DNA from 3 places in the Limnobaculum parvum genome. Region 3 is predicted to be linked to each of the others. Evidence: predicted binding sites of a transcription regulator. Region 3 holds the regulator's gene; each other region holds the start of a gene.
What was found. The regulator LexA, encoded in region 3, represses DNA repair genes until DNA is damaged. The targets are predictions, from matches to a motif close to TNCTGTATGTACATACAGNA.

Region 1: HYN51_RS05675 (DNA translocase FtsK 4TM domain-containing protein) is a predicted target of LexA. The motif match lies at 1,500-1,519, and genes of this name have one in related genera.
Region 2: HYN51_RS05285 (DinI-like family protein) is a predicted target of LexA. The motif match lies at 2,992-3,011, and genes of this name have one in related genera.

Annotation. Positions count from the first base shown of each region.
Region 1 covers NZ_CP029185.2:1,399,655-1,409,673, reverse strand. Annotated here, with positions in the region: gene HYN51_RS05675 (DNA translocase FtsK 4TM domain-containing protein) at 1-1,432, opposite strand, end outside; gene lrp (leucine-responsive transcriptional regulator Lrp) at 1,561-2,055, opposite strand; gene trxB (thioredoxin-disulfide reductase) at 2,638-3,597, shown strand; gene cydD (heme ABC transporter permease/ATP-binding protein CydD) at 3,729-5,498, shown strand; gene cydC (heme ABC transporter ATP-binding protein/permease CydC) at 5,501-7,216, shown strand; gene HYN51_RS05650 (phosphodiester glycosidase family protein) at 7,253-7,972, opposite strand; gene aat (leucyl/phenylalanyl-tRNA--protein transferase) at 8,206-8,898, shown strand; gene infA (translation initiation factor IF-1) at 9,039-9,257, shown strand; gene clpA (ATP-dependent Clp protease ATP-binding subunit ClpA) at 9,351-10,019, opposite strand, start outside.
Region 2 covers NZ_CP029185.2:1,318,896-1,328,914, reverse strand. Annotated here, with positions in the region: gene HYN51_RS05300 (hypothetical protein) at 1-1,781, opposite strand, end outside; gene HYN51_RS05295 (DUF2513 domain-containing protein) at 2,112-2,363, opposite strand; gene HYN51_RS05290 (YdcH family protein) at 2,560-2,784, shown strand; gene HYN51_RS05285 (DinI-like family protein) at 3,038-3,280, shown strand; gene gyrA (DNA topoisomerase (ATP-hydrolyzing) subunit A) at 3,350-6,001, opposite strand; gene ubiG (bifunctional 2-polyprenyl-6-hydroxyphenol methylase/3-demethylubiquinol 3-O-methyltransferase UbiG) at 6,305-7,027, shown strand; gene nrdA (class 1a ribonucleoside-diphosphate reductase subunit alpha) at 7,387-9,675, shown strand; gene nrdB (class Ia ribonucleoside-diphosphate reductase subunit beta) at 9,719-10,019, shown strand, end outside.
Region 3 covers NZ_CP029185.2:3,279,302-3,289,320, forward strand. Annotated here, with positions in the region: gene HYN51_RS13705 (quinone oxidoreductase) at 1-306, shown strand, start outside; gene HYN51_RS13710 (YfbM family protein) at 360-851, shown strand; gene HYN51_RS13715 (MerR family transcriptional regulator) at 999-1,382, shown strand; gene HYN51_RS13720 (aldo/keto reductase) at 1,379-2,350, shown strand; gene dusA (tRNA dihydrouridine(20/20a) synthase DusA) at 2,541-3,539, opposite strand; gene zur (zinc uptake transcriptional repressor Zur) at 3,750-4,199, shown strand; gene lexA (transcriptional repressor LexA) at 4,434-5,045, opposite strand; gene HYN51_RS13740 (diacylglycerol kinase) at 5,134-5,511, opposite strand; gene plsB (glycerol-3-phosphate 1-O-acyltransferase PlsB) at 5,632-8,100, shown strand; gene HYN51_RS13750 (tryptophan 7-halogenase) at 8,220-9,710, opposite strand.

The DNA of each region.
Region 1 (10,019 bases), 1.9 Mb from region 3:
CGGCTTCACGTTGCGATGGTAACTTAATGCCATAGGAAGCTAGCTCGCGGCGAGTAGGTATACGAACAGGATTTGGTCGAGGAAACGCTGGACCTACCCCCTGTTTAACCTGTGGCTGACTACCTGCAACAGGTGTAAAAGGCATGCTTGATGTCGATGATGAGGCAGCCGTTGTTGCAACCGTGGCGGCGGTAATTGCCGTACCAAAGGTTATGGTATTGGATAGTGGATCGGCATCTGACGGTGTATTACCCGGTACAATCGCACTGAAATTACCCTGAACCAAAGGCTCTGGTGATTCATTAGCGGGCGTATCAGCAACAACAGGTGGATTAATCGGCGAATAAGGATTAACAAACTCGTTACGCTGCGTTTCTGACGGGCTAGCCGTTACCGGCGATGGCTCAGAATTACTGAACGTGTAGGTTGCGGGTCCAAAAGAAATCGCGGGTTGTGCTGGGGCAGAAATAGTGGGCTCAAAGGTAACTTCAGGCTCGCGTTGAATAGAAGCGTTGTTCCAGTTAATCGTCCTGTCAGTCGCTGGATCGGCTGAGCCAAATACTGTGGGCTCAAATGACTCTTGCGGTTCAGGCAGATACCGATCGTTCATCGCGGCGTTAAAGGTTAACTCTTGCTGCCGTTCATTTATCTCTACGTCATCATCAATCTGGGTTAACGCATCAGATTTTACTTCTGGCGCAGTAAACAGAACATCATCGGCCGCCGCCGCTGCAAAAGAGGACGCACCAACAGCTGGAGTGACTCTATTTTCACTCACATCATCCTCTTTGTAATCAGTAACATCTCGCTCTTTGCGCGTCTTATTAGAGGCAAAGGTCAAGATACCCATGACAAAAGCACCCATCTTTTCAGCAACGGTTAACCACGACCAGCCGGTAAACAGTGTTAACCCTACTGCCCATACGCTGAGCAGAACCAGCGTAGAACCTACGCTGTTAAAATGAGGTATCAGCGCACTATTGATCAAACTCCCAATCACGCCGCCGGAAGCAAAATAGTACCAGTCATCAATACTGATAGCCGACAGGCCACAAGATGAAAAAATCAGCGCTAGTAGCCCGATGAAGCGTAGTGAAAAAGAGAATAGATCGGCGGCTTTCTGCTCACGCTCATGGCGAAACAGCATCCAGCACTGGAAAATGATCATCGGCGGTACGGCATAAGCGAGCACCCCAAAAATAAATAACAGGGTATCTGCCAGCCAAGCTCCGGCTTCACCACCTATATTATGAATAGGCTCATGCCAGGCTGTTTGTGACCAACTGGGGTCGGCAGGATTAAAGCTAATTAATGCCGCCATAAGGTAAATGGAAAAAATAACCACCAATAATAAACCAGCTTCCAAAAGCCGCTGGCGGCTACTTAGCTTCTTCAACTTAGGCTCTTTATCTTCTATATATTCCTGGCTCAAGAAAGGCTCTCCAGGTTACCGTAGTACCAAGTAATAAAACGGCAGCGCTAGGAATACCCAGCGCTGAAACTGTATGAATACACAGGAGTGTAACGGAAGTTAGCAGATTTTGCACCTGCAACAACGAATTATCGTGTTTTGATAACTAAGTGGTTACTTTGTTTAACTTCTTCCATTACCACATAAGTACGCGTGTCGTTTACACCCGGTAAACGCAGCAGTGTCTCACCTAACAGTTTTCTGTATGCAGACATATCTGATACGCGAGTTTTCAGAAGGTAGTCAAAATCACCGGATACTAAATGGCACTCTTGGATCTCTTCCAATTTTTGTACCGCAGTATTGAACTGCTCAAACACATCGGCCGCGCCACGGTTTAAGGTAATTTCAACAAACACCAACAGCGATGCGTCCAGATAGTGTGGATTTAATAACGCCGTATATCCCTGAATGAATTTTTGTCTTTCCAGACGGCGTACGCGCTCCAAACAGGGTGTTGGAGATAAACCAACACGTTTTGACAGTTCAACGTTGGAAATACGGCCATCTAGTTGTAATTCATTCAAAATGTTACGGTCAATGCGATCAAGATCTTTGCTAGGGCGTTTTTTATTGTCTACCATTTTTGTTCTCTCAATATCTTCCTTGTTTCTGATACACCATTATCTATCCAAAAGATATCTGGCGCCTCCGTTCAGGCCAATCTTGTAGCTACCAGGTAAATCTGCCACCAGGCAGTTTCTCGTTATTATTTTCGCGTAATAACGAAAACATCTCATCAACTGGGTTAACTAAACTGGCAACCTTAAAACATACCACTAAATTGTGATCCGCGAAGTTCCACTATTCTACGCTAAACTATCATTTGAACATATCGCATTATGCGGTCAATCTATATAAATAAAGAGTATGTATCTATCATCTTGCCAATTTATCTACGCACGGCTGCTTTATTAATATAATTTCCAGCGTAATCACAGAATAATGTTTTCGCAAATAGCTACCTTATTGTCAAAGCAAATGAGTAAAAAAAAGCATAATTCTCTATAAAAATCCGTTTAGGCTTCATTTTAAATCTAAAAAACAATTTTTAATAGATAAAAACTATCACAGCGATTGGTAACAATGTGGCTAATAACTTTTTTTAATGGGTTATTTTCCTTACAATCAAATATATCTTCCTACCTCCCTTCTACAGAGGAATTATGGCCATGGCCAAACATTGTAAATTACTTATTTTAGGTTCTGGTCCTGCTGGTTATACCGCCGCCGTCTATGGTGCCCGGGCAAACCTTAATCCTGTACTCATTACCGGTATTGAACAGGGTGGACAATTAACCACAACAACCGATGTTGAAAACTGGCCCGGCGATGCTGAAGGTTTAACCGGCCCCGCATTGATGGATCGCATGCGTGAACATGCGCTGAAGTTTAATACTGAAGTGATTATCGACCACATTAATCGTGTTGATTTACAAACCCGACCTTTTCATTTATTCGGCGATAGTGAAGAGTACACCTGTGACGCATTGATTATTGCTACCGGGGCTTCCGCCCAATATTTGGGTTTGCCTTCAGAAGACGTATTTAAAGGTCGTGGCGTTTCAGCCTGTGCAACCTGCGATGGCTTCTTTTATCGTAACCAAAAAGTGGCCGTTGTTGGTGGTGGTAACACCGCCGTTGAAGAGGCGCTATATCTTTCCAACATCGCCGCAGAGGTTCATCTGATTCATCGCCGAGACAGCTTTAGAGCAGAAAAGATTCTAATTGACCGTATGATGGAAAAAGTTCGTCACGGCAACATTATTCTGCATACTGACAGAACGTTGGATGAAGTATTGGGTGATGATATGGGCGTTACTGGCGTTCGTCTGAAAGACGTCAAAACTCAAGTTACCGAAGAGTTAACCCTAACCGGTGTGTTCATTGCTATCGGCCATCGTCCAAATACAGAGGTCTTTGCTGGCCAACTGGAACTGAAGGATGGTTATCTAAAAGTGCACTCGGGTAGTCACGGTAATGCGACTCAAACCAGCATTCCCGGTGTGTTTGCTGCGGGTGATGTTGCTGATGATATCTATCGTCAAGCAATCACTTCTGCCGGCAGTGGTTGCATGGCTGCATTGGATGCAGAACGCTATCTTGAGACATTAAATAACAATTAATAGCTATTGCACGCTCTGAAAGTGTGACACAACATAACAAGGCGGCTAGTGGCCGCCTTCTTGTTTTGAGGATACTAATGGTATCCTAAACCCAACTTCAGTTATCAGAACCAGTACATTTTATGTCTAATATGAATAAGGTACGGCAACGTGAGTTAACACGTTGGTTAAAGTCTCAGGGTATTCTGGCTCAGCGCTGGTTAAGGATATCAACCCTGTTAGGACTACTCGGCGGATTGTTAATCATTGCACAGGCCTGGTTACTGGCAACCCTGCTGCACTCTCTGATTATCGAGAATATTTCCCGCAATGCGTTACTCAACAATTTCCTGATGCTCGTGGTTACCATTGTATTACGTGCGATACTGGCTTGGTTTAGAGAACGCGTTGGTTTTAGGTATGGCGCGGCAATACGCCAACACATACGCCGTCAGGTGTTAAATCGTCTTGAGCAACTTGGCCCTGCCTGGATTCAGGGCAAACCTGCGGGGAGTTGGGCTACGATGATTCTGGAACAAATTGAAGATATGCAGGATTTCTATTCCCGCTATCAACCCCAAATGATGTTAGCCGTGATGATTCCACTGTTAATTTTGGCAGCAGTATTCCCTATAAACTGGACTGCTGGCCTAATTTTGCTCACTACCGCCCCGCTAATTCCTGTATTTATGGCATTGGTTGGCATGGGGGCGGCCGATGCTAACCGGCGGAACTTCCTTGCTCTGGCACGCTTAAGCGGTAACTTTCTTGACCGCTTAAAGGGACTGGACACCTTAAGATTATTCCACCGTGCAGAGGCAGAAACCGAGCAAATTGCTCAGGCATCGGAAAACTTCCGTTCCCGCACTATGGATGTACTAAAGCTGGCCTTCCTCTCTTCCGCAGTTTTAGAGTTTTTTGCTTCTGTTTCTATTGCGGTTGCCGCAGTCTATTTTGGTTTCTCTTATTTGGGTGAGCTGAATTTTGGTTCATATGGTCTACCGGTTACGCTATTTGCCGGATTTTTAGTGTTAATTCTGGCACCTGAGTTCTTTCAACCACTACGGGATCTGGGAACCTATTATCATGCTAAAGCTCAGGCCATTGGTGCTGCGGAATCACTACAGACTTTCCTGTTATCTGAGTCATCCCAATCTAACGGTGAAGGTACTCAAGAATTAGCATCATGCGATCGGGTCACTATCAAGGCAACAGACCTGTACATTCTCTCTCCCCAAGGAAAAAGCCTAGCTGGCCCACTCAATTTTATACTAACGGCCAATCAGCGTATTGCGATTGTCGGCCACAGCGGCGCAGGTAAGAGTTCTCTGCTTAATTTATTGTTAGGTTTTTTACCCTATCAGGGTTCGATCACGATAAATGACACTGAGTTAAATCACTTGCGCCCAACCTCATGGCGTACCCATCTCAGTTGGGTTGGTCAAAACCCTCATCTACCAGAGCAAACGCTACGCAGCAATATTTTGTTGTCTAATCCTCAGGCATCAGAAGATGCATTAAAGCTAGCAATGCAGCGTGCCTATATTGATGAATTTGTGTCACAGCTTCCCGATGGACTAGATACGGTTATCGGTGATCACGCAGCCAGACTATCCGTCGGTCAAGCGCAGCGAGTTGCCGTAGCACGGGCACTGCTGTCTCCCTGCCTCTTATTACTGTTAGATGAACCTACCGCCAGTCTGGATGCCAATAGTGAGCGTCTGGTTATGAGTACCTTAAATGAAGCCTCATCCCACCAGACCACGCTGTTAGTCACCCATCGTCTTGAAGATCTTGAAGGTTACGATCAGATATGGGTCATGGATAAAGGCGAAATCGTTGAACGGGGAGATTTTATGACGCTTAGCCAATCCGGTGGCGCTTTTTCAGCTCTCATGTCCAACCGAAATTCGGAGGTCTGAAAATGAAATCATTATTACCTTTTTTAGCCTTATATCGCCGCCATTGGTTTCGTCTCTCTTTGGGGATTATACTGGCGATCGTCACTATTTTAGCCAGCGTAGGCCTCCTGACTTTATCAGGATGGTTTTTGGCAGCATCGGCACTGGCTGGCATTGCCGGTATTCTGTTTAACTACATGCTACCGGCTGCGGGGGTTCGCGGCTCCGCGATTATCCGTACCGCAGGCCGTTACGCAGAGCGTTTAGTCAGCCACGATGCCACATTTCGGGTATTGGCTCACCTTCGGACTTTCACTTTTAAAAAGCTGATGCCGCTCTCTCCGGCCGGTATTGCCCGTTTCCGTCAGGCGGAATTGCTTAACCGACTGGTCGCGGATGTAGAAACCCTTGACCATCTCTACCTGAGGCTTATCTCCCCCTTGGTCAGCGCTATTATCGTGATTATGGTCGTGACGTTTGGTTTGAGTTGGCTCGATATCTCACTGGCCTTCACCCTTGGTCTGATCATGCTGGTATTACTGTTTGCCATTCCTGCTATTTTTTATCGCGCAGGTAAGCCTATTGGTGCTGATTTAACCGCATTACGTAGTGACTACCGTGGGCAACTCACTTCATGGCTACAGGGGCAGTCTGAGCTGGTTATTTTTGGTGCTCTAACCGCATTTCGCCAAAAGCTGGATGCTATTGAGCTTCGCTGGTTAGAACGTCAGAAACAACAGGCCTCATTAGCCGGGTCATCCCAGTCCCTGATGATTGTGGTATCTGGATTAACATTTGTTCTGATCCTCTGGCTAGCCGCCGGCGGTGTAGGTGATAATCCTCAGCCAGGCGCACTCATCGCGCTATTCGTATTTATTTCTCTGGCTGCATTTGAGGCGCTAGCCCCTGTTGCTGGTGCCTTCCAGCATTTAGGTCAAGTAATGGCCTCCGCTGAACGCGTCAATCAGTTAATTGAACAAAAACCAGAAGTCACCTTCCCACGCCATCAGACGGCTTTTACTGAGCATGCTGCATTGTCATTAGATGGTGTAAGCTTCACCTATGAAAAACAGCCGTTCCCAGCGATAAATAATATTTCACTGAATCTGCAACCCGGTGAGCATATTGCCCTGCTCGGCCGTACCGGCTGCGGAAAGTCTACCCTGCTTCAGCTATTGACCCGCGCTTGGGATCCACAACAAGGTTCTATCCGCCTAAACGATCGTCTCTTGGCTGACTACGATGAGGCCACGCTTCGAGACATGATGGTGGTGGTCACGCAGCGTGTACATATTTTTAGCGCTACGTTACGTGACAATTTATTATTGGCAGCCCCTGATGCCAATGATGAACAACTCACGTCAGCCCTGATAAAAGTAGGACTGACTACCTTACTGGAACAAGATGGACTCAATGGATGGATAGGTGAAGGCGGCAGACAAATCTCTGGCGGTGAACAACGCCGTATTGGTTTAGCCCGCGTGTTACTACATAAAGCGCCGCTAATCCTGCTAGATGAACCCACCGAAGGACTCGATGCCAATACAGAACACCAAATTCTGACGCTGCTAAAAGAACACTGTCAGCATAAGAGCGTTATTCTGATAACCCATCGCCTGTCAGGATTAGAGCGAATGAATCAAATCTATGTGATGGATGCTGGTCAATTTATTGAACAGGGAACGCACCAATCTCTATTGGAGCAACAAGGCCAATATTACCGTTTCCACCAGCGGTAATTCCCTCCCTCATTCCCCGGTGAACTAACCGGGGAATTATTTTGCTTCAACCGTAATCATCGTTACATAAGGATAATGTTGGTAATACACCGGTGACTCAGGGGTATACATTGTAGAAATGGTGCCATCCAGATAGAGCAAATCCGTTATCTTTAACCGATCGCGAGCATATTGGGTAAAATCATAAAAACTCATTGCCTGATTGCTGAGTAAAAACACAACCTGTCCTTTATTCGTTATCCCAACGCCGTGGCGAATCTTTCTTGATTCAGAAGAGTGGCTAAATTTATTATTAACCACACCCTGATTAATTAATATTGGGCCTGACTGCACGGCAAAATCAGGCATCGGCGTTAAACGAAATTTATCCAGAGTATCAATACGCGCATTGCCGTTACGCACAGAAAACACGCCGCCGGGTCGAATGAAAAAATTACCGGTTCCTTCTTGTCGATTAAGCTTACTCAGGACTTTTCCCTGCTCGATATACAATCCTTCTGGCTGATAGCTTTTGCTGTAAATCCCACCATTTATTGCCATATGGATTTGACGCGTTTTTCCCTGCGTATCCAGCAGGCTATTTATAGTCTTATAAGGCGTACCATCATCTTTTAGCCAATACATTCGGATGGTTTCAATCGTCAGGTTTGGCATATAGGTGGACATCACTGGTTCCACACTAGCACGAGCTGAATGGGCTACCGCCAATAAAAAAACCACGCTCAGCCCCTGAACCCATTTATGTTGCAATCCCATCAGATACCCTCTGTTCCGGTGCCTCGCCCCCTCATGCTATTACGTCACTGCATTATGGGTGACAACCTGTTCCTGACTAATATTATACAATGGCTGATTAATAGTGACGTTAGGCATTTATCCCACCCCTAATCTATTTATCCTATCTCCCCCCCAATTCTGCTAGAATAGTGTCCGTCGTTATTTGTCTGATAATTATCCTGAGAGATAATTTTGATAGGTTATACATTATTATGCCGCTGATTCAGCTATCACCAGATTCAATCGATTTTCCACCGGTAGACTATGCGCTGGAAGATCCCAATGGTTTACTGGCGCTGGGTGGCGATCTCTCCCCTGAGAGGCTATTGAATGCTTATCATAATGGTATTTTTCCTTGGTTCAGTCCGGATGATCCTATATTGTGGTGGTCACCCGATCCGCGGGCCATTCTGGTACCAGAACAGTTACATGTCAGTCGCAGCATGATGAAGTTTATTAATAAGACATCCCTGCGAGTAACGATAAACACGGCGTTTCATCAGGTTATTGAAGCCTGTGCTAATGAGCGAGATGAAGGAACTTGGATAGACTCATCCATCCAGCATTCTTATATCCAGCTTTATTTACAGGGAATAGCGCATTCTGTTGAAGTATGGGATCAGCAGGAACTGATTGGTGGGTTGTATGGCGTTGACCAAGGGTCGCTATTTTGTGGTGAGTCGATGTTTAGTCGGCAAGCTAATGCTTCCAAACTGGCTTTATACGTATTTTGCCAGCATTTTACCCGCCATGGTGGTAAATTAATCGACTGTCAGATTTTAAATCCCCATACTGAGTCATTGGGAGCTACCGAGATCCCTCGCTCAGAGTATTTACAATTTTTATACACATTACGGCAACAGCCACTCTCTCCGGCCTGTTGGGCTCCTCAATATTTGCGTTGAAACCATCATATGATGAGCCAACAGAGTGAACATAAAGCAGATTAACCCGCTTTTCTTTACACTCTGTTCTTTACACTTTGCTCGTTTTTCGGCATTATCTTGCCGGTTAAAAACTAAGGTAGTTACACCTAGAGGATTCGATGGCCAAAGAAGACAATATTGAAATGCAAGGCACGATCTTAGATACGTTGCCTAACACAATGTTCCGCGTTGAACTGGAAAATGGTCACGTGGTTACAGCCCATATCTCCGGTAAGATGCGTAAAAACTATATCCGCATTCTGACGGGTGACAAAGTCACTGTCGAACTGACCCCGTACGACCTGAGCAAAGGCCGCATCATCTTCCGTAGCCGTTAATAAACGGTACTCTGCACTAACATGCGGAACCGTTGGAGTTAATCTCCTGCGCCCTTACCTGTTGGCAAGGGCGTTTTATTTACGGTTGATAGATTACTGAACGGCCTTCTCGACTTTCGGTTTCTTCATTTTCTCAAACCGATAGGCCAAGCCATTTGCCTGAGCATCCAACGTTACGCTGACTGAACCACCATTCATTAAAGAACCAAACAACAGTTCATTGGTTAGTGGTTTCTTCAGATGTTCCTGAATTGCTCTGGCCATTGGGCGGGCGCCCATCGCTTTGTCGTAGCCTTTTTCAGCTAACCAGTGGCGAGCATCTTGACTGACTTCCAGAGAAATACCTTTGGCATCCAGTTGCGCCTGCAGTTCAACAATGAACTTGTCTACGACCAGTTGAATCACTTCCACAGACAGATGGTTAAACCAAATGATACCGTCTAAACGGTTACGGAATTCTGGTGTAAACAAACGTTTAATCTCACCCATCGCATCGGTTTGATTATCCTGACGCTTAAAGCCAATGGATTCTTTCTGAGTTTCCTGAACCCCTGCATTGGTCGTCATCACCAAGATCACATTACGGAAATCTGCTTTACGACCATTATTATCCGTCAGAGTACCGTTATCCATAACTTGCAATAACAGGTTAAACACATCTGGGTGAGCCTTCTCAATTTCATCCAGCAGCAGCACCGAGTGAGGATGTTTAATCACCGCATCGGTGAGCAAGCCACCCTGATCAAAACCTACATAGCCAGG
Region 2 (10,019 bases), 1.9 Mb from region 3:
GTCTTATTGGCATCAAGTTCCTGCATCACTATTGCAAAGTATGGTGCGGTTCCTTTCATTACCCATATACGACAATAAAATAAATCATTTGGCCAAGCCATAAATGGAGGATGATAAATTTCACGCAAAGAAACACTACTTGCATCATTTAATGTTATCGCGCTGATTACACCTGAAGGAGTGGATGGTGCTGTAATAACTTCTTCATAAAAGCGCCCATTCATCATGCCAATGACATTACTGGTCGTGTTGGGAATAAATTCCATATAGCGATTTGTGATCAAGTTTTCTGGTTCATATTTCGAACTCCAATCACCATAGTCGTTTTCAGCTACACGAAGAACTGTGCCAGGTATATAAATATCATCCTGCCCATGTTCGTTAATAGCTAAACCTCTAGCAAAATTAATCCCCTGAGATTTAGGAGGGAAAGCCCATCCACATCCTGAAATGTTATCATAAGAATTACCTTGACCTTTTAGCCGAAGACCATTTGAGTCAATCCTTGCAATACCTGAAGTAAATAATACGGAATGCCCCAAGCAAGTTTTAATATCAATATTGGATACATTGCAATTTATACCGTTCTGGACTTTTATTCCATCAGATAGTAAGCCTTCTAATTTTACATCACTAATTGTGCAATTAACCGATTGATGGCCTACGCTATTTTCAGCGGGCAAACCATAATCTGTAATAAAAATTCCCAGTTTTGTGACGTTATTACCGAAACCACTAATATTACTAATAGTTAGTCTTTCACCTTGTGCTTCAATAAAGTTAGTTGCTGTGCCTTTTGTGAAATCGAGACTTGTAAAACACGTTAGATCGGAGAAACAGATATCAAATGCCCCATCAGTTGAATGATGGCAGTCGAACATATCTTCGGTATAACAATTTTTAACCAGTGAGGACGAAGTACCACGTTTAAAATCAGCTAATGTTCGTATTCTTTTGGCAAAGCAATCTGTTATATTCACATTATAAATAGCCTCAGTTCCGTAATTACTGGTGCTGCTAGTCGTTAAAATAGTCCTTACTGCATTACCAGATGAAGACATCGAATACCCAGGCAAATCGATCTTGTCATCTTCAGTCACAAATCTACAGTTTTCAACGAAGACATTAGAAACCTTCGCTCTATTAGAAGAAACCGAGAACTTAATAAAATCTTCACCTGCATTTTTAAAATCACACTCTCTGATTGAAATATTTTTCACTAATTCACTACCTCCCAGCCACACTCCAATAATATGGTGGTATTGTTGTGGCGGATTTGGGCACCTCCCACCATCGATAGTTAAATGCTCAATCAAAATATCTGACAGATCTCCACTATCCGCACGGTGGTAAAGATTAGCCGTTTCACCGCTTCCAACCAGAACTTTTGGAGGTACTAATAATAGTTTTGATTCTGCTTTTGATATACCTGATATATGCGCCCCAGAAACCAACTGAATCTGATTTACTATATAATCCTTATCAACTATCACGCGCTGATTAGCTAATAACAAACCATTTATAGTCTCTGTAATATCATTATTATTTTTAACCCAAGCCGATAAATACCCCATAGATGAAAAGGCTGACCCATCTCCTACGTTAAGCCACATTCCCCCATTTATATTTTTCACTGGCACAGTATTAGGCATTACTATGTGAGGTAATATTCCAAGGTATTGGTAGTAATTCCCATCAGTGTATTTTGTAACTTCATTTTTATTCTCTATGGTAAATCCGTCTATAAATGAGTAACTGGTTTTAGTATAAGTGTCATCCATCGGTATAATCCTATGATTAGTTTAAATAAAATAGACTAACATCATCAGTTTCATGGATAAAGGAATGAAAGGGAAACAGAATACTACATAGATAAATTACTGTATATAAATACAGTTAAATTTGAATAATAAATCAGTTATTTATATTCACTTTAAATTTCAAATGGATAAAAAATATTGAACCAGAGATTATTTAGCTTAGGAGTTTATAACTCAAGTTAATAAAAACTGATTACTATCAGAAGGGATATACTAACAAGTTTCATGATTGCCAGAAGCCAAAATAGAAAGCCCCAAAGTGATCTGGGGCTACAAATTGAGTGATAATATTCAAGTCAACGTACTCCCCCGCAGTAAGTCGAGATAGTCATATCCATCAAAAGTGATACGTGAAATCGACCATTTATCATCTCCGTTCTGTGCAGCAATGACGTAGTGCTTATCACATAACAGTTGAATATGTGCAGCGACCAATGCCGGATCGCGGTTTGAAAAGTCTTTATTGGTAATAAATGGAGCTCCCAGAGGTTGTTGTTCAACTTTCAATAAAATGACTTCCAATAGCTCAAGATCTCTTTTCATCGTACACCTCATGTATCTGTCGGGGATTGTTACTATTTTAGCAGCCCGTAAAAAAAGCACCCGTCAGTCATCAGTCAGCCCGCAAATTTTTTTCATATGTCACAATCATCTGTTCACTATGTGACCACCCTCTAATTTACGCGCTATTTGAACTCGTATAATCAAATTTCAGTTAAGCTACTAATAGGGATGTATTATGTTTCCAGAGTACCGTGATTTAATCACTCAGCTTAAAACAACCCACCCTCGTTTCCATTCATTGTTTAATAAGCATAATGACCTCGACCACGAAGTTCTTCGTTTACAAACTCAGGGTGGAAATAGTCTTAACGACAAAATAGCCACATTGAAAAAGGAAAAATTACGCCTTAAAGATGAGCTATACCGTATTTTACGAGAGGAATCTCAAGCTAGAGCCTAATGGTAATATCATCATTCGGATGTAAAAAACCCGCCGAAGAATAGCGGGTTATTTTTTGATTTTATTATTAATGTCTAACGGAAAACTTCCTATTACCCCAACAAAAACAAACGATTATCAAAATTTCCCCAAGCGCCATACTCAGTTTTTTTGATGCCGGTAGCGGTTCCTCAAAAATATCTATTGCATTGCAAAATACCCTCAATGTACTATATATACATACAGTATTATATGGATGCTACTGAGGTTCAAAATGCAAGTTGAAATTTCTATTCGCAAAGAAGATCCGTTACCGGGTGGCGCAGAAGCCGCATTAAAAGAAGAGCTGGAAAAACGTCTGCTGTGTCATTTTGCCGATGTTCGCGTTAGAGTTCGGCGTGGTACCGCTAACGATGTGACCGTATTAGGCGGTATGAAAACCGATAAAGAACTGGTCACTGAAATATTGCAACAAACTTGGGAAAGTGCTGACGACTGGTTCGAAGCTTACCAGTAAATAAAAGCCCCCAATTCTTTATCAGAAATTGGGGGCTTTTGACCTGTCAAAAGACGCTAACCTTGAAGATTATTCTTCATCAGACTCCGGGGTTACATCGTCCGATGGCTGATCTTGCATCTCTTCGGTATTTTCATCACCGCAGAGGCTTTCTTCATCATCTTCTTCTGGCTCAACAACACGCTGCAGCCCAACAACGTTCTCATCTTCTGCGGTACGAATCAGGGTAACACCGTGAGTATTACGACCCACTACGCTGACTTCTGACACGCGAGTACGGACTAAAGTGCCCGCATCAGTAATCATCATAATCTGATCGCACTGATCGACTTGAACCGCGCCCACTACACGACCGTTACGTTCACTCACCTTAATGGAGATCACGCCCTGAGTCGCACGAGACTTGGTTGGGTAATCAGACAACCCGGTACGTTTACCGTAGCCGTTTTGCGTTACGGTCAGAATTTCACCCTCACCACGTGGAACAATCAATGAAACAACGCGATCGTCATCACTCAGTTTGATACCACGTACACCGGCAGCGGTACGGCCCATTGGACGCACGCCTTTAATGGTACCGTCTTCCAGCTTCTCTTCTTCCAAGAAGCGAACAACCTTCCCTTCAGCAGAGAACAGCATGATCTCATTGGTACCATCTGTTAAATCAACACCAATCAGCTCATCACCCTCGTTCAGATTGACGGCAATAATACCGGCGCTGCGTGGACGGCTAAATTCAGTCAACTGCGTTTTCTTCACGGTACCGTTAGCGGTAGCCATAAAGACATTCAGACCGGCTTCATATTCGCGTACCGGCAGAATAGCGGTAATACGTTCATCCTGCTCCAGCGGGAGAATATTAATGATCGGACGACCACGGGCACCACGGCTAGCCTCTGGTAACTGATAAACTTTCAACCAGTACAAGCGACCACGGCTGGAGAAGCACAAAATGGTGTCGTGGGTGTTAGCCACCAACAGACGTTCAATAAAGTCTTCTTCTTTAATACGCGCTGCTGACTTACCTTTACCACCACGACGTTGAGCCTCATAGTCAGACAGCGGTTGATACTTCACATAGCCCTGATGGGACAAGGTGACAACCACATCTTCCTGAGTAATCAGATCTTCGATATTGATATCAGCAGTATTAGCCGTAATTTCGGTACGACGAGGATCGTTATACTGATCGCGAATCGCTTTAAGCTCGTCACGAATAACTTCCATCAAGCGTTCCGGGCTTTCAAGAATAAACAGCAACGCAGCAATTTGCAGCAGCAGTTCTTTATACTCGTCCAACAGTTTTTCATGCTCAAGACCGGTCAGACGGTGTAAACGTAAATCAAGAATCGCCTGAGCTTGCGGCTCGGTCAGATAATACTTACCGTCACGAATACCATACTCAGGCTCCAGCCACTCAGGGCGAGCCGCATCGTTGCCGGCACGCTCTAACATTGACGCTACGTTACCCAACTCCCACGGACGAGCCAATAACCCTGTTTTTGCATCAGATGGCGTTGATGCCGCACGGATCAGCTCAATAATCGGATCGATGTTAGCCAAGGCGATAGCCAAACCTTCCAAAATATGGGCACGTTCACGCGCTTTACGCAGTTCAAAAATAGTCCGGCGGGTAACCACTTCTCGGCGATGGCGAACAAACGCCTCCAGCATCTCTTTCAGGCCCAGCAGCTTTGGCTGTCCCTGATGGAGTGCCACCATATTGATACCAAACGTGACCTGAAGTTGAGTTTGCGAATACAGGTTATTCAGCACCACTTCCGCTACCGAGTCGCGCTTAACTTCAATCACAACACGCATACCGTCTTTATCAGACTCGTCACGTAATGCGCTGATACCCTCAACTTTCTTATCTTTTACCAGCTCAGCAATCTTTTCAATTAACCGAGCCTTGTTCACCTGATAAGGTATTTCGTGAACAAGAATAGTTTCACGACCGCTCTTTTCATCAACTTCAATTTCTGCACGGGCGCGAATATAAATTTTACCGCGGCCTGTCCTGTAGGCTTCTTCAATACCGCGACGACCATTGATAATGGCTGCCGTCGGGAAATCAGGACCGGGGATGTGCTCCATCAGCCCTTCAAGACTGATATTTTCATCCTCAATAAAGGCCAGACAACCGTTAATGACTTCCACCAAGTTGTGAGGTGGTATGTTGGTTGCCATACCAACGGCAATCCCCGAAGAACCGTTAACCAACAGGTTAGGGACTCTGGTTGGTAATACCGTTGGGATCTGTTCTGTTCCGTCGTAGTTAGGCCCAAAGTCAACGGTCTCTTTATCCAGATCCGCCAACAGGTCGTGAGCCATTTTAGACATGCGAATTTCGGTATAACGCATCGCCGCCGCTGAGTCGCCGTCAATAGAACCAAAGTTCCCCTGACCATCAACCAGCATATAGCGCAATGAGAACGGCTGAGCCATACGAACAATGGTATCGTAGACCGCGCTATCTCCATGTGGGTGGTATTTACCGATTACGTCGCCAACTACACGCGCCGATTTTTTATATGGTTTGTTCCAGTCATTACCAAGCACGTTCATAGCGAACAATACGCGGCGGTGTACTGGCTTTAGGCCGTCTCGAACATCAGGTAATGCGCGTCCAACAATTACGGACATCGCATAATCAAGATAAGAGTTTTTAAGCTCATCTTCGATGTTGACCGGCATAATTTCTCTGGCAAGGTCGCTCATGGAGCCGCTATCCCTCTATTATCATCAGCCCGGAAAAGGTGCAGAATTATATCATATCTAGCCGCCTGTTTCTAATTTTCACCGCGTTATCTTGCCCGAAAAGCATAGCTAAAAGTGCTTAATGTATCCCGGCGGCTCCCCCAGCCGCTCCATATGTGTGTTGCGCCCAAAAACCGCTTAATCATTCAGGCAAAAATGCATTCGGCTTCGTAGTGAGCCGTATCAACTACCGATGCAACGTAACTCATTCCCATAAACTCATGTATAATCGGCAATCCTATAGCGAATTATCGGATAGCTCCTATGCACTCATCAGAAAACGTTGACCAGAAAGAGATTGCTAAATTTGAAGCCGTAGCTTCACGCTGGTGGGATCTCGACGGTGAATTTAAGCCCCTTCACCAAATTAACCCATTGCGTCTGGACTATATTCAGCAACGTGCTGATGGGCTCTTTGGTAAACGAATCCTCGATGTCGGCTGCGGCGGTGGTATTCTCTCTGAAAGTATGGCGAAAGAAGGTGCCAACGTTATCGGTTTGGATATGGGCGCAGAACCTTTGTTAGTCGCCCGTCTACACGCGATAGAAAGCGGTATTCCTGTTGAATATGTTCAGCAAACTGTCGAAGCCCATGCGTTGGAAAACCAGGGTCATTACGACATTGTCACCTGCATGGAGATGCTGGAGCATGTGCCCGATCCGGCATCGGTTATTCGAGCTTGTGCAAAACTGGTTAAGCCCGGCGGTCACGTATTTTTCTCTACCATTAACCGCAATACCAAAGCTTGGTTGATGTTGGTTGTCGGTGCTGAATATGTGATGAACATGGTGCCAAAGGGAACACATGATGCCAATAAATTCATTCGCCCTTCAGAACTGATAAGCTGGGTCAATAGCACTACGCTTCGCGAACGCCATATCACCGGGCTTCACTATAACCCGCTGTTTCAGACGTTTAAGCTGGGTGGCAACGTTGATGTTAACTATATGCTACATTGCACCAATGAAGCTGAGGATAATGCTTGATAACCATTAATATAATAAGGTTATCGAACAACACATTTTCTAAAAAAACACATCTAACTCCGCATTGATTAAGAAAAAAACGGTTTGAAAATTTTTTATATCGAACCGTTAAAAATTTATTTACCGTCTAATTGAGATAATAACCTAAGAGCAGGCGGGTACTTAGCGCGTTTATCCAAAAAGTTATCCACACATCCCCCCTATTTTGTTCACTTGCAAAAATCCTCATAGACCACTATCTTGTAGCTCATGCACACCACACCCCCTACATATTGTGTTTTTATCGTGCAATTACACCTACAACGTTCTACTCATGTCGGTGTAAGCCATAAATTCTCACGGAAAGGTAGTATTACGCTATGAATCAAAGTTTATTAGTCACCAAACGCGATGGTCGAAAGGAACGTATTAATCTCGATAAAATTCATCGGGTCATTGATTGGGCTGCCGAAGGTTTGCACAACGTCTCCGTTTCTCAGGTTGAGCTTCGTTCACACATTCAATTTTACGATGGTATCCGAACCTCTGACATTCATGAGACGATTATCCGCGCTGCCGCGGACTTAATTTCACGTGATTCTCCAGACTATCAATATTTGGCAGCCCGTCTGGCTATCTTCCATTTGCGCAAAAAAGCCTATGGTCAGTTTGAACCACCTGCTCTCTATACGCATGTTAAGAGCATGGTTGAGAAAGGAAAATACGATAAGCATCTGCTGGAAGATTACACTCAAGAAGAATTTGAGCAGATGAATAGTTTTATGGACCACTGGCGTGATATGAACTTCTCCTATGCTGCCGTGAAACAGCTAGAAGGAAAATATCTGGTACAAAACCGCGTAACCGGCGAAGTTTATGAAAGTGCCCAATTCCTTTATATTCTGGTAGCCGCCTGCTTGTTCTCCCGCTATCCGCGTGAAACTCGCCTTGATTACGTGAAACGTTTTTATGATGCGATTTCGACCTTTAAGATTTCTTTACCTACCCCAATTATGGCAGGAGTGCGTACTCCTACCCGTCAATTCAGTTCCTGTGTACTGATTGAGTGCGGTGATAGTCTAGATTCTATTAACGCTACGGCTAGCGCCATTGTGAAATACGTTTCTCAACGTGCCGGTATCGGTATTAATGCAGGACGGATTCGCTCTCAGGGTAGCCCAATCCGTAACGGTGAAGCATTCCATACCGGTTGTATTCCATTCTATAAACACTTCCAGACTGCGGTTAAGTCCTGCTCTCAGGGTGGCGTGCGCGGCGGTGCCGCAACAGTGTTCTATCCGTTATGGCATCTGGAAGTGGAAAGCCTGTTGGTATTAAGAAATAACCGTGGCGTAGAAGAAAACCGCGTTCGTCACATGGATTATGGTGTTCAGCTAAACAAACTGATGTATCAGCGTCTGGTGAAGAACGAAAATATTACGCTGTTCAGCCCGTCTGACGTACCGGGACTGTATGATGCCTTCTTCGCCGATCAGGACGAATTTGAGCGCCTGTATGTAAAATATGAAGCTGATTCATCCATTCGCCAACGTCAGGTAAAAGCGGTAGAACTGTTCTCTCTGATGATGCAGGAACGTGCTTCAACCGGCCGTATCTACATTCAGAACGTTGACCACTGTAATACCCACAGCCCGTTTGATCCGGCAGTAGCCCCTGTGCGCCAGTCAAACCTGTGTCTGGAAATTGCACTGCCAACCAAGCCGCTGAACGACATTAACGATGAAAATGGTGAGATAGCCCTTTGTACGCTTTCTGCCTTTAATCTGGGTGTTATTGACAGCCTGGATGAGCTAGAAGAGCTGGCAACTCTGGCAGTACGTTCTCTAGATGCCCTGCTGGACTATCAGGATTATCCAATTCTGGCCGCTAAACTTGGCTCAATGGGCCGTCGTACACTGGGTATCGGCGTCATTAACTACGCGTATTATTTGGCGAAAAATGGTGTTCGTTATTCTGACGGTAGCGCTAACGGCCTGACCCACAGAGCGTTTGAAGCTATTCAGTACTATTTGCTGAAAGCCTCTAACGAACTGGCGCGTGAGCAAGGCCCGTGCCCGTGGTTTGATCAAACGCGTTATGCCCAAGGCATTCTGCCGATTGATAACTACAAGAAGGATCTGGACTCTCTGTGCAATGAGCCACTGCGCTATGATTGGGAAGCATTACGCCAAAACATAAAAAATCACGGTCTGCGTAACTCCACGCTCTCTGCCCTGATGCCTTCTGAGACATCATCGCAAATCTCCAATGCCACTAACGGCATTGAACCACCGCGCGGTTACATCAGCATTAAAGCATCAAAAGACGGTATTTTGCGTCAGGTAGTGCCTGACTATGAAAAACTGAATAATCGCTATGAGCTGTTATGGGATATGCCAAACAACGATGGCTATCTGCATCTGGTTGGTTTAATGCAGAAATTTATCGATCAGTCAATTTCTGCCAATACCAACTATGACCCAACCCGTTTCCCGGGCGGCAAAGTACCCATGAAACAGTTACTGAAAGATCTACTGACCGCCTATAAATACGGTGTAAAAACCCTCTATTACCAGAACACCCGTGATGGTGCAGAGGATTCTCAGGAAGATTTGTTACCAGCTAAACAAGAAGATGATGGCTGCGAAAGCGGCGCATGTAAGATTTAATCATTTTCAGGGGGCATTAGCCCCCCTATTACAGGGATACATTATGCCTCATACCTACACCACGTTCTCACAGACTAAGAACGATCAGCTAAAAGAACCGATGTTTTTTGGTCAACCGGTTAACGTCGCGCGTTACGATCAGCAAAAACATGAGCTATTTGAAAAGCTGATAGAGAAACAACTCTCCTTCTTCTGGCGTCCTGAAGAAGTTGACGTTTCCCGCGATCGTATTGACTATCAGGCGTTGCCTGATCACGAAAAACATATTTTTATCAGTAATCTGAAATATCAAACCCTGCTGGACTCTATTCAGGGCCGTAGCCCTAACGTCGCGTTTCTGCCGC
Region 3 (10,019 bases):
GATTGTTTGCGTCCACACGGATTGATGGTCAGTTTTGGTAATGCCTCCGGCCCGGTTACCGGTGTGGATTTAGGCATTCTCAATCAAAAAGGCGGGTTATATGTTACTCGACCGTCACTGGGCCACTACATCACCACGAAACAGCTATTACAACATGCGGCGAATGAACTGTTTTCCATGATCGCCAGTGGTGCCATTAATGTGGACGTAGCACCAGAACAGAAATTCCCGCTTAAAGAGGCAGTTCGGGCTCATCAGGCATTGGAAAGCCGAATAACATCAGGGTCCTGTCTGTTAATCCCCTGATGAATAAAGAAGAATAAAGCACAATAATACTGACTAACGAATGGATATCCATAATGGGAATACAAGCCTGCTATATGGCCATTGATGAAGATGGCCTGAACCACCTGATAGATCTTGATGAAGTCGATCTGGTTGATGAACTGGAAGAGCTGGAGGAACACAACGACACGCTGGACATCGGAAAAATGTGGGATGGTCTGCATTTTATATTGACTGGCTGCTCCGCTAGCGAGCCTAGGGAAGATGATCCATTGAGCGATGCCGTTGTTGGTATTCATATACTGGATGAAGAGAACTTTATTGCCGCCATAGGAAATAATGAACTCCCTCCGATAATTACCGCCCTGAAACAGATCGATTTAGTTTGGTTGAAATCCCGATTTGATCCTCAACTATTGAGCGACTCGGAGATCTATCCTGATATCTGGACTTCAGAACCTAAAGATTCGCTGTATGCTGAATTAGAGCAGGCATTAAAAGAACTGATAAGTTTTTACCAGCGCTGTCTGGATAATAATATGCATGTTGTTGTAAGTATTTACTAATTTCCCTCAGGGTATGGTGCTGAAGCATGCCGTACCCTTCCTCTTGTTTTTCCTGTCGGAAAATAGCTAACAAAAAATGATTCTGCTTGACTTAGAGTGCACTCTAGCCCTTAAGGTGATTCCTCTTATCCGTAAAAGGCGTGTTATATGAAAATTGGCACACTGGCGAAAAAGACCGGCTTATCTCCCCATACGCTTCGATATTACGAACGTATCGGGTTGCTCCCGGTAGTTTATCGGGATAGCAGCGGACAAAGAAATTATGACCAACGAGTACTGGATCGCATTGAGTTTCTCAGCAAATTGAGAACCACAGGTATGCCTCTGCGCGATATGCAGCAGTATGCCGAGATGGTGAGTCAGGGTGATAGCACTGCCGATCTACGTCGACAGTTGCTGGAACATCACCGTCAACAAGTTCAAGACCGACTAGCTGAATTGCAAAGTTGTCTGCTAGTGATTGATAAGAAAATTGATGGCTACTGCAACAGCAGTTACATGATTACTGATACAACAGGAGATCCCAAATGAAATACGTCCGTTTTGGTTCTACAGGCATCAAAGTTTCCCCTATCTGTCTAGGCTGTATGACATATGGCAGCCCAGAATGGCGGGAATGGGTATTAGATGAAAATGGTACCCGGCCCTTTATCAAAAAAGCATTGGACCTCGGCATCAACTTTTTTGATACCGCAGATATGTATTCCCTTGGCGCCAGCGAAGACGTTTTAGGTAAAACGCTGTTGAAGATGGTTCCCCGAGACGATGTGGTTATCGCCACCAAAGTGTTTAACCCAATGAGCGATAACCCTAACGATCGAGGCCTGTCCCGTAAGCATATTCTGAAAAGTATTGATGCCTCACTGAAGCGCCTAGGAACCGACTATATCGATCTGTATATCATCCATCGTTTCGATCCTGAAACCTCAATTGAAGAAACCGTTGAAGCGCTAGATACCGTCGTACGCTCCGGCAAAGCCAGATACATCGGCGCATCTTCAATGCATGCCTGGCAGTTTATGCGGATGTTATCCCTACAAGAGCAGCATGGGCTGGCCAAATTCGTCTCAATGCAGAATCACTACAACCTGATATATCGCGAAGAAGAGCGAGAAATGTTGCCTTTGTGCGAAGAGATGGGAATTGCCGTCACACCGTGGTCGCCACTGGCGCGCGGCGTATTAACTGGATCCAGAAAGAATCAAACTATTCGGGCAACCACCGATACGCCAGCACATCATTGGTACAACCATCAGGCAGAAGAAGATGCCATCGTTAGCGCGGTAGAACAGGTCGCCACCGCCCGCGGCGTTCCTCCTGCACAGATAGCATTGGCTTGGGTAAGGCACCGTAAAGTGGTGACATCCCCAATTATTGGTGCATCTAAACCGCACCATCTGGATGATGCCGTCGCTGCCCTGTCATTAACGTTGAGTGATGAAGAGGTGGCGAGACTGGAAGCACCATACCGCCCAAGAAATCTGGCGGGACACGAGTAAGTCGTTCCGTGATAAAACCAAAAAAAACGTAATAGTTGCATTAAAGATGGTTTTCCGGCCGGGCTCAATGATGACATACGCATAATTGTCATTACGGCCGGAATATCCATTGATGCCCGTTGAGTAAGTCAGTCCGCAGTCTAAGGGACTCTGTCATAGAAGCTTTTTACTATTTGGATTTAGAACAAACTTAACTGGATTTCTCCGTCACCATCGCCAGTGCCTGTCGCAATACTTCAACATCCGCTCCGGCTTTATGCGCATTCTCACTTAAATGCCGGCGGAACTGACGCGCGCCGGGGATCCCTTGAAACAGTCCCAGCATATGGCGGGTGATATGTCCTAAATAAGTGCCTTTAGAGAGCTCCTGCTCAATGTAAGGATACATCGCCTCAATTACCGCAGCGGCCTGAGGGATTTCCCGTTCGATACCAAAGAGTTCACTATCAACTCGCGCTAGTATCCCCGGGTTCTGATAGGCTTCACGCCCCATCATCACGCCATCAACATGTTGCAGATGAACCTTCGCTTCTTCCAACGTTTTAATGCCACCGTTAATGGCAACGGTCAAATGAGGGAACTCTTGCTTAACCAAATAGACTCGAGAGTAATCCAGCGGTGGAATCTCCCGATTCTCTTTTGGACTTAAACCTGATAACCAGGCTTTGCGCGCATGAAGCGTGAAGTTATCACAACCGCCCCGCTCTGAAACAACGGAAATAAAACGCTGCAAAAACTCATAGTTATCAGAGTCATCAATCCCAATTCGTGTTTTTACCGTTACCGGTATGGAAACCGCCTGCTTCATTGCACTGACACATTCAGCCACCAGTTCAGGTTCCGCCATTAGGCAAGCGCCAAAACGTCCGTTTTGCACCCGATCGGAAGGACAGCCAGCATTCAGGTTAATCTCGCTATAGCCCAATTCTTCCGCGCGCTTAGCGCATTCCGCCAGCGCCTGAGGTTCACTCCCCCCTAGCTGCAACGCAACCGGCTGCTCTTGCCGGCTGTATGCCAGATAATCTCCCTTGCCAAACAGGATCGCGCCGGTAGTGACCATTTCGGTATACAGCAGCGTTTGCCCGCTTAATAAGCGGTGGAAATAGCGACAATGGCGATCGGTCCAGTCGAGCATCGGGGCAACGGAAAAGCGCTGCATGGGGTATTGTATTGATTTATCAGAATTCATAAAGAAATTAGCGGCTACCAGATAGTTTTCTTGATCGACGAACGCGATACCAGCATGGGGTTCGGCGGGATGATTACCGACATTTTACCATAGAAACGGCAACTGTTGTTATCGCCCTTCCCACGATTATTCGGTTGAGGGATATGCTATCGGCGTTCTTTATTAAGCATGGTAGAATCATTATCAGGATTGTGAATAACAGAGATACCAATGAAATCAGCCAATATTGAGTCTATGCTGACAAAAGCCCAAAAGCTGTGCGATCAGCGAGCAGTGCGTTTAACTCCTCAGCGTTGTCTGGTGTTACGCCTAATGGCGGAACAAAAGAATGCTATCAGCGCCTATGACTTATTAGATCTGCTGCGTGTCGCTGAACCTCAAGCCAAACCCCCTACGGTCTATCGCGCACTCGACTTTTTACTTGAGCAGGGCTTTATTCATAAAATCGAATCCACCAATAGCTATGTAGTTTGCCATCATGTAGGTGAGCCGCTGCACACTTCTGCATTGTTCATTTGTGATAGCTGTGGATTAGTGACCGAGCATCACGCAGAAGGTATAGATCAACGATTGAAAGAACTGGCGGAAAAAAGTCACTTCACGATTCAGCATAGCGTACTGGAAACTCATGGTATTTGTTCACAATGTGCTAATAAATAATACATTAACTATTAATCCATTTTAATTATCCTTTCTATTTCACCTCCTTAAAAATAGAAATAATATTTGCTTTGTGCTCGATCGGAAGGCCATTTGGACTTAACGTCGGTGCGTATTGAGCCTCGCTCAAAGGGACAGAAAATCAAAAAGCGCCCTAAGGCGCTTTTTGATTTTCTGCTATATTCGCTATCCGTTTTCACATCAGCCAATATCTAATTTTTGGATATTGCTTAATTACATCCAGTCGCCGTTACGAATAACACCCACTGCAAGCCCTTCAATGGTTAGGCTCTGCTCACGCAGATCAACCACTATGGGTGAAAACTCTTCATTTTCAGGCAGTAACTCAACAACATTACCTTGTTTTTTCAGACGCTTAACCGTGACTTCATCATCAATACGTGCAACCACCACTTGGCCGTTACGTACATCCTGAGTTTTATGCACCGCAAGCAGATCGCCATCCATAATACCAATATCTTTCATTGACATGCCGCTAACGCGCAGTAAAAAGTCAGCGTGCGGCCTGAACAGCGCCGGATCGATCTGATAATGACTTTCCACATGTTCCTGAGCCAGTAAAGGTTCACCTGCGGCGACTCGACCAATTAACGGGAGGCCTACATCTTCCGTTTCCAGCAGCAGACGAATCCCCCTAGATGCCCCATTAATGATCTCAATCACCCCTTTACGAGCTAAAGCTTTCAAATGTTCTTCTGCCGCATTGGGTGACTTAAACCCTAAGGTTTGGGCAATCTCTGCACGAGTCGGCGGCATCCCTGACTGATTGATATGATCGCGAATCAGGTCATAAATTTGTTGCTGTCTAGCGGTTAATGCTTTCATTTTTCGATTCCCTTACCCTGTTTTTTTATACAGTTATGCTGTGAGTATATACAGGTATCCGCTAGATGAAAACCTTCATATTTCATATTTACGAGATATATCGAGAAAAATGACTCCAAAGCACAGAAACCCAGACAAACAGCGCCAGTAATATCATAATCAGTACAGCCGCAGATCCCATGTCCTTCGCCCGACCCGAAAGCTCATGGTGTTCGGTACCTATACGGTCAACGACCGCTTCAATCGCACTATTGATAATTTCAAAACCCACAATCAATACCACCGAACCAATCAGCAAGATTCGTTCAACGAGGGTGACATCCAACCAACTGGCGAGAATAATGGCCACCAGCAGCAGCACAATTTCCTGACGAAAAGCAGCTTCATTTTTCCAGGCGGCCTGTAAGCCACCCCATGAATATCCTGCTGCTTTAATGATACGAGTAAGCCCTGTCACTTGGTTCATTCATCAATCCTCAAAAAAATTCTGCCCAATTTTAGCAATAATCATTCATCACATCATCACAGATCGCGCCGAGTTCTGGTATTCTGGCGACTCGTTATCTATATGAGGCTCGAAATATTTATGTCTGGTTGGCGTAAACTTTACTATAAGCTATTGAATATACCTATAAAAATGCTGGTTCGTAGCAAGTGTATTCCTTCTGATCCCATTGCTGAACTGGGATTAGATACCACACGCCCAATATTGTATGTCCTGCCCTATAACTCAAAAGCAGACCTGTTAACCCTACGTGGACAGTGTTTGGCTCAGGAATTACCCGACCCATTAGAACCTTATGAGATTGATGGTCAGCTACTGCCCCGTTATGTTTTTATTCATGAAGGCCCACGGGTTTTCAGCTATTACGCCCCAAAAGAAGAGTCAATAAAGCTATTTCACGATTATCTGGACCTGCACCGCAATCATCCCGATCTGGATATCCAGATGATTCCAGTCTCCGTGATGTTTGGTCGCTCTCCTGGTCGCGAAGGTCATGAAAGCCATGACGCTCCTCGCCTTCAACTGTTTAACGGAATTCAGAAATTTTTCGTGGTGTTGTGGTTAGGCCGCGACAGTTTTGTACGCTTTTCCCAAACTGTTTCATTACGTTATATGGCGAATGAGCACGGTACCGATAAGACCATAGCCCAAAAGCTGGCTCGCGTTGCCCGTATGCACTTTGCCAGACAGCGCCTTGCCGCAACCGGACCAAAGTTGCCGATGCGTCAGGATCTGTTCAATAAATTACTGACCTCAAAAGCCATTGAAAAAGCGGTTGAGGAAGAGGCTGCATCAAAGAAGATATCGCTGACTAAAGCCAAACAAAACGCCGTCGAGATGATGGAAGAGATTGCAGCTAACTTTACCTATGAAACGCTGCGAGTCACTGATCGGGTGCTCAGTTGGACATGGAACCGACTTTATCAAGGTATCCATGTCCATAACGCCGAACGCGTTCGTCAGTTAGCACAGGATGGTCATGGTATTGTCTATGCACCAAGCCATCGTAGTCATATGGACTATCTTCTGCTCTCCTATGTGCTCTATCATCAAGGACTGGTACCACCGCACATTGCTGCCGGTATCAACCTCAACTTCTGGCCAGCGGGTCCTATTTTCCGTCGGCTGGGAGCATTCTTTATTCGCCGAACGTTTAAAGGCAACAAGCTTTACTCTACGGTGTTCCGTGAATACTTGGGCGAATTATTCAGCCGTGGTTATTCCGTTGAATACTTTGTTGAAGGTGGGCGTTCACGTACAGGCCGATTGCTGGAACCGAAAACCGGTACGCTTTCAATGACCATTCAGGCGATGCTGCGCGGCGGCAACCGCCCTATCACTGTTGTACCCGTGTACATCGGTTATGAGCACGTGATGGAAGTGGGTACTTACGCCAATGAACTCCGTGGCGCGACCAAAGAGAAAGAGAACCTCTGGCAGGTAATACGTACCATGCGTAAGTTACGTAATTTGGGATTAGGCTATGTGAACTTTGGTGAACCCATCCCCTTAATGACCTACCTGAACCAAAATGTACCAAACTGGAGAGAGTCTATCGATCCGATAGAAACCCCAAGACCAAACTGGTTAACACCGACTGTCAATCAAATTGCTAGCAAGCTGATGGTTAACATTAATAAAGCAGCCGCAGCTAACGCTATGAACCTATGTTGTACTGCATTATTGGCGTCTCGCCAACGGGCCCTAACCCGCGAGCAACTGCTGGAACAACTTGATTGCTATACCCAGCTACTACGCAATGTACCTTATGCTAAAGACGCGACCGTTCCATCCAGCACGCCAGAACAGATGCTGGAACATGCGCTGAAAATGAGTAAGTTTGAGGTAGAGAAAGACAACGCCGGTGAGATCATCATATTAGCGCGTGAACAAGCGGTTCTGATGACCTATTACCGTAATAACATTCATCATATGCTCGTTCTGCCATCGCTTATCGCCAGCATTGTAATGCACCACGATGGGATCTCCCGCCAGCAGATTATTGGTCAGGTTTCGCTGATCTATCCACTGCTACGTGAAGAGCTGTTTATGCACTACAGTGACGAAAAGCTACCTGTGGTAATAGATACCTTGATCGATGAACTGGAACGCCAGAATCTTATCCGCCAGCAGGCAGATGGTTTACTGGTGCTGACGCCTTCCCGTATTCGTACGCTACAGTTACTAGCCGCTGGCGTCAGAGAAACACTACAGCGCTATACCATTACACTTTCGTTGCTACGCAATAACCCAAGTATTAACCGCGGTATGCTGGAGAAGGAGAGTCGCTTGCTGGCTCAACGTCTCTCTGTTTTACACGGTATCAATGCGCCAGAATTTTTTGATAAGGCAGTTTTCTCTACGTTGGTGGCAACACTGCGTACTGAAGGATATATCAATGATGTGGGTGATGCCGTGCCGGAAAACATGCAGACCATGTATGACATGTTGACTCGCCTGATGACGCCAGAAGTAAAACTAACCATTGAAAGCGTCACTGTTGCACCATCAGAAAACGAAACGCCAACAGAGCAAGTAACCAGCCTCTGATAAAGGGGCTGTACCGGTGCCGATTCAACTCAACGGGCACCCAGTTCACCGTCTGAATGAGTGCCACAAAAAAGCCTGCTAATCAGCAGGCTTTTTTTCGTTCTATAGATAAGGCAATATTACCAGCCCTTCTCTTGGACCTTCTTAACGAAATCCAGCGCTTTCTGTTGCTTATCTTTAGACAACCACAGTAAGTCCATACCTGCTGCACTTACCGGTACCAGCCCTAAAGGAACCGCAACCGACATCCAGTTAACCGGATGGAAGATACCGCCCCAGCCATTGATAGCGTAGTTTTCTACGTCAATCAGGTGAGGTGTACGTTCCTGAATGCATTTTCTGAATTCAGCATAACGATCCGTCATTGGCGATTTATTGACTTCTTGCCACAGCGGGGTATCGTTGCGAGTACAGTCATAGTGCATACGCAGGAAGTCACGAATACCGTGCCATGACGCCAGATTAGCTTCGTTATATTCACGAATACTGTTCTCAGAGATGATGCCTTGGCTTGATACCAGCACGCGCTCAAAGTTACGTAACTGTTCGATCATCTGACCAATTGAAGTTGCTTCCAACGGCTCAACAAAACCGGAAGAGAGGCCCAGAGACATAACGTTCTTAATCCACACTTGCTCATAGCAGCCTGGATCGAAGCGAATCGTTTTATGAGGCTCAATTTCAAATCCGAGATACTTCTGAATCTCATCAATGGCGTCGGCTTCACTTTTATGTTTGCTGCTGAATACATAACCAGCACCAACGCGCGTAGATAGAGGAATCTGCCACATCCAACCAGCATCCATAGTGATTGCCCGAGTAATCAGCATTGGATTTTTATTTGGATGAGGCATATAGAATGGAATTGCGCTATCCATCAACAGATAGTCTTTAAAGGTCTGCCAACGGGCACCAGGCATTTTTGCCATTACCTGACGAGTCAGGCCACTGGAGTCGATCAGGAAGTCGAGCTCAACTTCACCTTTCTCAGTGATGAGCTTGGTAACCAGTCCTTCTTCATTACGAACGAAATCTTTAACCAGTACATCTTCATGAACCACACCACGAGACAGTGCCACTTTCTTCATGTATTTGGCAATTTTGTAACTGTCGAAGTGGAAAGAAGTCACCAGATCGGTACGATCTTCGTCTACTGCCTTAATCGCCTCTTCCATTGATGCATTATTTTTAATCAGTTGGAAACCGCGAATCCATGACTCTAGCGGTACACCCTGATTAATTAATGCAGAATAATATGGCAGGAAACCACCCTCAACCCACTGGGCGCCTTCACCGCGAGCAGAGGTAAACAGATGGTAGAATTTATCATCAGCTTTACCCGTACGCCAACCTTCATAACTGAAACCCCACTTAAAAGTAGCATCGGTCTCTGCCATAAACTCTTTTATGTCGATCTGGTTACGCAGTAGCGCATCATGAATATTCAGCAGTCCACCTTCACCAACGCCAACAATACCAATCTGGCTGGATTCAATAACCCGAACTTCCACATTAGCACTAAAAATACGGCGTAACGTCAGCGCTGCAAACCATCCTGCTGTTCCACCACCGAGAATAACGATGCGCTTTGGCGTTCTCAAATTTAACATCAGTAACCTCTTTCATTTTATGTTTGATACAACTGTTATGATGAGTCGATACTTTAAACAACTCGCCTAATGACTGTTATTTTAAGCTATCTATGTTCTACAAAAGAAATAAGAATAAGCAATAAATCAAAATGAAAAACTAACTTATTTGCGATATAAGAACATAAATAGCGAAAGAAAGAATAAAGCAATATTTCCTTAGCTTGCTAACGGGGAAACTCGAGGAGGGAATAGCATAATATGTTGTCTTATATTACGTACGTTCATCCCTGAACCCACTGTTAACACCGGCTTGCATGCTAACAGCGT